One region of the Paenibacillus larvae subsp. larvae genome, then DNA from elsewhere that is predicted to be linked to it. Evidence: predicted binding sites of a transcription regulator. Region 1 holds the regulator's gene; the other holds the start of a gene.
What was found. Region 1 encodes Rex, which represses fermentation and respiration genes when NADH is low (regulators of the CRP and FNR family bind a similar motif). Its sites were predicted from a motif close to TTGTGAAATATTTCACAA; they were not measured.
Positions count from the first base shown of each region.

Region 2: the regulator Rex is predicted to act here: its motif matches at 2,139-2,156, upstream of qoxA (cytochrome aa3 quinol oxidase subunit II).

Region 1 covers NZ_CP019687.1:4,154,377-4,158,255, forward strand. Annotated here, with positions in the region: partial or broken gene dinG (ATP-dependent DNA helicase DinG) at 1-861, shown strand, start outside; gene BXP28_RS21705 (redox-sensing transcriptional repressor Rex) at 858-1,496, shown strand; gene BXP28_RS21710 (inorganic phosphate transporter) at 1,519-2,517, opposite strand; gene BXP28_RS21715 (DUF47 domain-containing protein) at 2,551-3,180, opposite strand; gene BXP28_RS21720 (amidohydrolase) at 3,508-3,879, shown strand, end outside.
Region 2 covers NZ_CP019687.1:2,938,400-2,942,278, forward strand. Annotated here, with positions in the region: gene qoxB (cytochrome aa3 quinol oxidase subunit I) at 1-891, opposite strand, end outside; gene qoxA (cytochrome aa3 quinol oxidase subunit II) at 910-1,884, opposite strand; tRNA gene BXP28_RS15200 (tRNA-Leu) at 2,450-2,530, opposite strand; tRNA gene BXP28_RS15205 (tRNA-Lys) at 2,568-2,643, opposite strand; tRNA gene BXP28_RS15210 (tRNA-Gln) at 2,651-2,725, opposite strand; tRNA gene BXP28_RS15215 (tRNA-Thr) at 2,729-2,804, opposite strand; tRNA gene BXP28_RS15220 (tRNA-Val) at 2,823-2,898, opposite strand; tRNA gene BXP28_RS15225 (tRNA-Glu) at 2,944-3,015, opposite strand; tRNA gene BXP28_RS15230 (tRNA-Thr) at 3,023-3,095, opposite strand; tRNA gene BXP28_RS15235 (tRNA-Asn) at 3,100-3,175, opposite strand; rRNA gene rrf (5S ribosomal RNA) at 3,182-3,298, opposite strand; rRNA gene BXP28_RS15245 (23S ribosomal RNA) at 3,533-3,879, opposite strand, start outside.

The DNA.
Region 1 (3,879 bases):
GTCCCCCTTGATGTAAGTCCCTTGCTGCGTGACCTGATATTTGATACCAAAGATAGTGTTATCATGACATCCGCTACATTATCTGTGAACAAATCTTTTAGCTATTCTTTGGGAATGTTTGGTCTAGAATCTCCGGAAGAAGGGCAAGAGAAAGCTAAACTGAGAACGGTTATGCTGCCTTCGACGTTTAACTACAGACAACAAGCTTTAGTGATGATACCGCGTGATTTTCCGGGTATACGGGGCAGGCAGGGGGAAGCCCTTTTTGTTGAGGCTCTCATTCATTCACTGATGGAAGTGGCTATAACAACTAGAGGCAGAATGCTGGTGCTTTTTACGTCGAACCGGATGTTGAAAGATACGCATAAGGAGCTTAAAGAAAAACTCAGGCCTTATGGTATTGAAGTCCTGGGCCAAGGTGTAGATACCGGTAACAGAAGCAAACTGACCAGGCTATTTCAAGAAAGTGAAGCCTGTGTACTGCTGGGGACCAGTTCATTTTGGGAAGGGGTGGATATCCCTGGGCAAGCTCTGACCTGTCTGGCTATTGTGAGGCTTCCTTTCCAACCTCCAAATCATCCATTGGTTGAAGCCAAAAGTGAGAAATTGAAGAAAATGAATCAGAACCCATTCATCAAATTATCCGTACCTCAAGCGGTCATCAGGTTTAAACAAGGTTTTGGCCGGCTTGTGCGGACAGCAACAGACAAAGGGATCGTCATCCTGTATGATACTCGTGTAATAGAAACCCAATATGGCAAATATTTCCTATATTCATTGCCAGGGCCTAAAATGGAGCACATGACAAGAACACAAATTGTGCCAAGAATTGAAGAATGGATGGGAGAGAAGCAGGAATGAAGACGGAAAAAATATCTGAAGCCGTCGTTCGGCGATTGCCGATTTATTTACGGTACTTGAACGAATTAGCCATAAAGAATGTAATGACTGTTTCGTCTCAGGACCTGGGCCAGAAATTGGATCTGAACCCGGCGCAAATCCGCAAGGATCTAGCTTACTTTGGTGAATTCGGCAAGAAGGGGATCGGGTATGATGTTGCTTATCTGATTGAAAAAATTCGGCAGATTCTAAATCTGGACAAACAAAACCCAGTAGTGCTGGTAGGCGCCGGTAACCTTGGGCGTGCATTATCTAATTATAACGTCTATTTGAGCGATCAGATGAAGATTGTAGCGGTGTTTGATGCTTCGCCGGGCAAAATCGGTCAAACCATCAATAATTTACAGGTGAAACCGATGGAAGACCTGATTCCAACAGTTAGAAAACTGGGGGTTCGGATTGGGATTATTACCGTTCCGGCTTCGGAAGCGCAAAATGTAGCGAATCAATTCATTGAAGCAGGTGTGGAAGCTATCCTGAACTTTGCTCCAATCATTATTAAAGTTCCACCGGAAGTACGTGTCCATAATGCGGATTTCACAGCCGATCTTCAAAGTCTCGCTTATTATCTGGTAGAAAAAAACACCGAAGCTTAATAGCTTCGGTGTTTTTAAGTCTTTATACAAAAAATTTAAACATGAGCATGTAGATCAGATAGGCAATCGCAATACTGATTGGAATTGTAATTACCCAAGTAACAAGCATCCGCTTAACTGTTCCCCATTTTACATCATGCAAACGCATGACACTACCTGTTCCGATAATGGACGAAGAAATAACATGAGTGGTAGAAAGCGGCATTCCCATAGCTGTTGAGGCCTGAATAATGGCGGACGATGTTAAATCAGACGCAAAGCCGTTAATCGGTTCGATCTTGATAATTTTTGAACCGACGGTTTTAATAATCCTCATTCCGCCAATTGATGTTCCAAGCCCCATGGCCGTTGCCGCAGCCAGTTTAACCCACAGAGGTACGTCCAATGTATCTTGTAAACCGGCAGCGACGAGTCCAAAAACAATAATCCCCATAGCTTTTTGGGCATCGTTACCGCCATGTGAAAAGGACAGAAGCCATGCCGATAAGATTTGGAAAAAACGGAAAACACGGTTTAACTTCGAACGGGATTTGTTACCGCTTAGAATGATGAGGCGTTTAATCACCGTCATAATCATGTAACCAGCCACGAATGCAATGACCGGGGAAAGGATAAGGATCAGTACAATCTTGCCGAAACCTCCCCAATTAAGGGCCCCTGCACCAGCACCGGCCATGACAGCACCAGCAAGAGCACCGATCAGGGTATGGGAGGATGATGAAGGGATTCCATAATACCAGGTGAGAAGGTTCCAGATAATTGAAGCGAGAAGAGCCGCGATAACAACATAAACACCGTTCTCAATATCAGCAGGGTTGGCGATGCTTCCCCCGACGGTTTTAGCAACTTCCGAGGAGAAAATGGCCCCGAGGAAGTTTAGGATTGCAGCACTCAAAATCGCAAAACGCGGTTTCATGGCTCTGGTCGAAATTGAAGTGGCAACAGCATTTGCTGTATCATGAAAGCCATTAATAAAATCAAATGCCAGGGCAAGCGCTACAATAAAGAATAAAGTGATCATGTTTGCCTCCTAATGTTACAGCTGGGCTTTCGCTTATGAGTAGCGCAGAACTACGCTTTCAAGAATATTCGCGACATCTTCACAGACATCGGTTGTTTCTTCAAGGCGTTCATAGAGTTCTTTCAAGTTGAAATCATCATACGGATCCCGGCGGTTTGTGAAAATTTCACGAATTCCCTCTCTCATCAAGCGGTCACCTTCGTTTTCGAGGCTGTTAACTTCCACCGTATGTTGCTTAATTGAATTGTATTTTTTCTTGGATAGCAGCTTAAAGGCTTCAAGCAAATGTTCACAAGCTTTTACGATTACTTCTGTAAATTCCTGCATGTACTTATCGATCGTTTGAATATTCAAATAATCAAAGCGGGCAGCTGTTGCTTCAATTCCGTCAATCACATCGTCAAGATTGGAAGCTAGTTCCATGATATCTTCACGGTCGATAGGAGTAATAAACACTTTGTCTAATTCACGGAAAATTTCGTGAGTGATTTGGTCTCCTTTAGTTTCCATATCCTTGATGTTTTGAAAAAAATCAGCAGGGAGCTTATTGCCCAACAGAGCATCGCGGAACATGATCGCCGCTTGATGTGTGTTATCGGCAGATTTCACGAGTAAGCCCAGAAAATCGACTTCATCTCGTTTGCTGTTGAAAATGGATACCATAGTCTTAAGTGCCTCCTAATTGTAGTGAATACCTTATTTCCGTATAGATTTAAATTACAATTCAATTAGCAATTTGCACATGTCTTGTATATTCGAATGAAGGATGCAAAGTGCGTATGTAGAAAATTGTAGCTTAAACTCACAAAAAATAAAATAGCATAACACAGATAAAGAAAGCAATGAACTTTTTGACGCTGGCCACCCTTGATTTTGACATAGGGAAGATGTAGAGTGAAAATGAAGATATACCGAGCGTTTTCGTCCCCATGTAGACGGACGAAGTCGTTCCCGTTTGTATAAAACCAAGGTGGAGAAGAGGTTATGGCTTTGGCAAAAAAAATTGTCATTACTGACGGGTTTTTTTTGACTCTAAAAGAGCAATGTCCCGTTCTGGAAGGGTCCATGATTATAGAGGAAGACCGAATTATTTATATAGGAGAAAATCCGTCTCCTCAAGATCTTGAACAAGCAGATGAAATCATTTCTGGTATAGGTAAACTGTTTATGCCCGGACTGGTAAACACTCACGGTCATGCAGCCATGTCACTGCTCAGAGGGTATGGCGATGATCTGGCACTTCAAGTTTGGCTTGAGCAAAAAATGTGGCCGATGGAAGCGAAATTTACTTCCCAGGACGTTTATTGGGCCACCCTTCTTTCAATAATTGAGATGATGAAGAGCGGAACAACAGCTTTCGTG
Region 2 (3,879 bases), 1.2 Mb from region 1:
ACTGATGATTTCCGAAAAAATACCGAATGCCGGCAAAATAACGATATAAACCTCAGGATGGCCCCAAAGCCAGAACAAGTTAGCCCAAAGCATATCCATTCCCGCCCCGGCCAATGTAAAGAAGTGCGCACCGAAAAGACGGTCAAACGTCATAAGAGCCAGTGCAACGGTCAAAATAGGAAAAGCAAACACAATAATAATGCTGGTCACTAAGGAAGACCAGGCAAACATAGGCATTTTGAACAGTTTCATGCCGGGGGCACGCATTTTCAGGATGGTTACAATAAAGTTAATCCCTGTTAATAGGGTCCCGATCCCGGAAATTTGCAGACCCAGAAGATAATAGTTCTGTCCTGGTCCCGGACTTAGCTCATTACTCGCCAGCGGCATATAACTGGTCCATCCAGCCTCAGGAGAACCTCCGATGACAAAAGAGATATTAAACAGCATCGCTCCCATAAAGAACGACCAGAAACTGACAGCATTCAAGTAAGGATATGCCACGTCACGCGCGCCGATTTGCAGCGGAAGAACTACGTTCATAATCCCGATCAAAAACGGCATCGCCATAAAAATAATCATGATCGTACCATGTGTGGTAAAAATCTGATTATAGTGGGTGGAATCCAGGAAACCTGCATCCGGAACAGCCAGCTGGGTCCGCATTAATAAAGCATCCACTCCACCGCGAAACAACATCAGGACAGCGGAGATAATGTACATGATCCCGATCTTTTTGTGGTCAACGGTAGTCAGCCACTCTCTCCAAAGCCACTTCCATTTTTTAAAATAAGTAAGACCCGCTACAATGGCGATGGTAGCCAGGATAATGGACGCGTCCGCCCCGTAAATAAGCGGGTCCCCGGTAACGAAAAATTCATCCCATTTCATTCTGTCTTTCCTCCCCCGTTAATGAGAACCTGAGTGGGACTGGTACTCGTGCCCAGATTTCTCTGATTCATACGATCCCATATAAGATAACGGTATATCTTCATTTTTTTTCCGATCAACGGTACCTTTTGGCAATTGACCAAGCTTTTCACGCACCCGTAAAGCATAATCCTGCTCGCGTGCATGATCCACCCACTGCAGATGGGTACTTGAGAATGTCATTACGTCAGCCGGGCCTTGAAGCATTAACTGATCATATTGATCCTGTGTCAAAGGCGGCGCTGTTTGTTTACTTTCATTTACCCATTTTTCAAAATCTTCTTTTGTCTGTGCCGTTACCTTAAAAGTTTGATGGGCAAAACCTTCCCCCGTAAAGTTTGCATTGCGTCCGTCAAACACTCCCGGTTCGTGGGCTTCAAGATAAAGTTTGTTTTCCATGCCGGCCATTGCATATTTCTGGCCGCCTAGTGCCGGAACCCAGAAAGAGGCCATCGAATCGGCAGACGTTAATTTTAACAAAACAGGCCGCCCAGCCGGAATCTTAATGTAATTAACAGTCTCTATGTTTTGCTCAGGATAGCTGAATACCCATTTCCAGTCTACGGATGTTGCATTGATCACCAATGGTTCCTGGGATTCATCTTTTGGTTTTTCAATTGCGTATATCGCTTTCACAGTAGGGATGGACAATGCAATCACGATTATAATCGGAATAATTGTCCAAATCGTCTCCAAAAGCTTGCTCCCCTCTTTTTGCGACGGCTCGTAATCCAGTTTATCTTTGCGTTCCCGGTATTTCACCACAATAATAAAGAACAATGCATAAACCACAAGGATGATAAAGATCATAAAGATGATGGAATACAAGATGAGGTTTTTTTGTTCTTCGGCAACCGGGCCCTTTGGATCAAGTACCACATAATCACAGCCGCTTAATAGAAAAAAAGTCAAAAATAAACCCAGCGTGAACAACGGCTTGTTTGGCTTAATCAAGAGCTTTTCCTTCCCTTCCCTATAACAATTAAGTAATTGAAGATAAATAATGGAGATAAGTAATAATTCCCATTTGCATTCTTTAAGGCTTTTTCATTTTATCAAACTAATCAACTAATAAATGCACAATAAACTAAATGTCACCGTATGTTCAGCATTCGTTCACTGTTCAATCAAAAATTGTTAAAATAAAGTTCACCTTATATCAAGTAATTAACAATAAAGGATATAATCTCATTTTTATTCCGTTAATATTTTACAGTTTTTCACATTAATGCGTAAACAATTTAGTATATGAAAAAGAAGATAAGTTTTGAAGAAGAATTAACGCGAGCTTGTCAAGGATCTTTTTTTCTTGTTTTTTCCAAATATCAGCAGGAAAGGAAGAAATATTGGTCAAGAAAACAAATCTCGCTTATTCTTTATGAATTTAATTATTGACTTTTGCTTCTGTGGCTGAATTTATCCCCGCTCGTGCAGTTAGATCTAGGTATAAAACATGAATAAGCAGGAAGACATACAAAAAAACCTTGCAAGCTAATGGCTTTACAAGGTTTTTAAGTTATGCGCGTGGAGGGACTTGAACCCCCACGTCAAAGACGCTAGATCCTAAGTCTAGTGCGTCTGCCAATTCCGCCACACGCGCACATTATGAAATTATGACCTGACCTCATTGTTTAAACTGGTGAGCCATGAAGGACTCGAACCTTCGACACCCTGATTAAAAGTCAGGTGCTCTACCAACTGAGCTAATGGCTCTAATTAATGGCTGGGGGTATAGGATTCGAACCTATGCATGACGGAGTCAAAGTCCGTTGCCTTACCGCTTGGCTAACCCCCAGCGTGGTGCCGGCGAGAGGACTTGAACCCCCAACCTACTGATTACAAGTCAGTTGCTCTACCAATTGAGCTACACCGGCAATTCATTGTCATATTCATGGTGGACGCTGACGGGATCGAACCGCCGACCCTCTGCTTGTAAGGCAGATGCTCTCCCAGCTGAGCTAAGCGTCCACAATTAGGAATCCCCTCAAAGCCAACGCTTTGCGGGGATTAATATGACCCGTAGGGGATTCGAACCCCTGTTACCTCCGTGAAAGGGAGGTGTCTTAACCCCTTGACCAACGGGCCTTAAGTAAGCTTCCAACCGGGATCGAACCGGTGACCTCATCCTTACCATGGATGCACTCTACCTACTGAGCTATGGAAGCAGACTGGCTCCCCGAACAGGACTCGAACCTGTGACAACTCGATTAACAGTCGAGTGCTCTACCAACTGAGCTATCAGGGAATATAAGCTTGGCAACGTCCTAGTCTCCCAGGACCCTTCGGTCCAAGTACCATCGGCGCTGGAAGGCTTAACGGCCGTGTTCGGGATGGGTACGCGTGGTTCCCTTCCGCTATCGTCACCAAACCGGATTTTTCGAAGCATTGCTTCTTCGATCAGACTGCGAAAAAATATCCTACCTTAGACTACCATTTTTGCGAAGCAAAATATGGCCATTCAGATCGGATTTTTCGAAGCGTTACTGCTTCGATCAGGCTGCGAGAAAATATCCTGCCTTAGAAAAGGCATGCAGCTTGAACCAGCCTCTTGCACCCTGAAAACTAGCAGCGAAGCAAAGTGTACTTAGAACAGTTGTTTCTTTAGGATAAGCCCTCGACCGATTAGTATTGGTCAGCTCCACGCATTACTGCGCTTCCACCCCCAACCTATCTACCTCGTCGTCTTCAAGGGGTCTTACTACTTGGGAAATCTCATCTTGAGGCGGGCTTCACGCTTAGATGCTTTCAGCGCTTATCCCTTCCGTACATAGCTACCCAGCTGTGCTCCTGGCGGAACAACTGGTACACCAGCGGTACGTCCATCCCGGTCCTCTCGTACTAAGGACAGCTCCTCTCAAATTTCCTGCGCCCACGACAGATAGGGACCGAACTGTCTCACGACGTTCTGAACCCAGCTCGCGTACCGCTTTAATGGGCGAACAGCCCAAC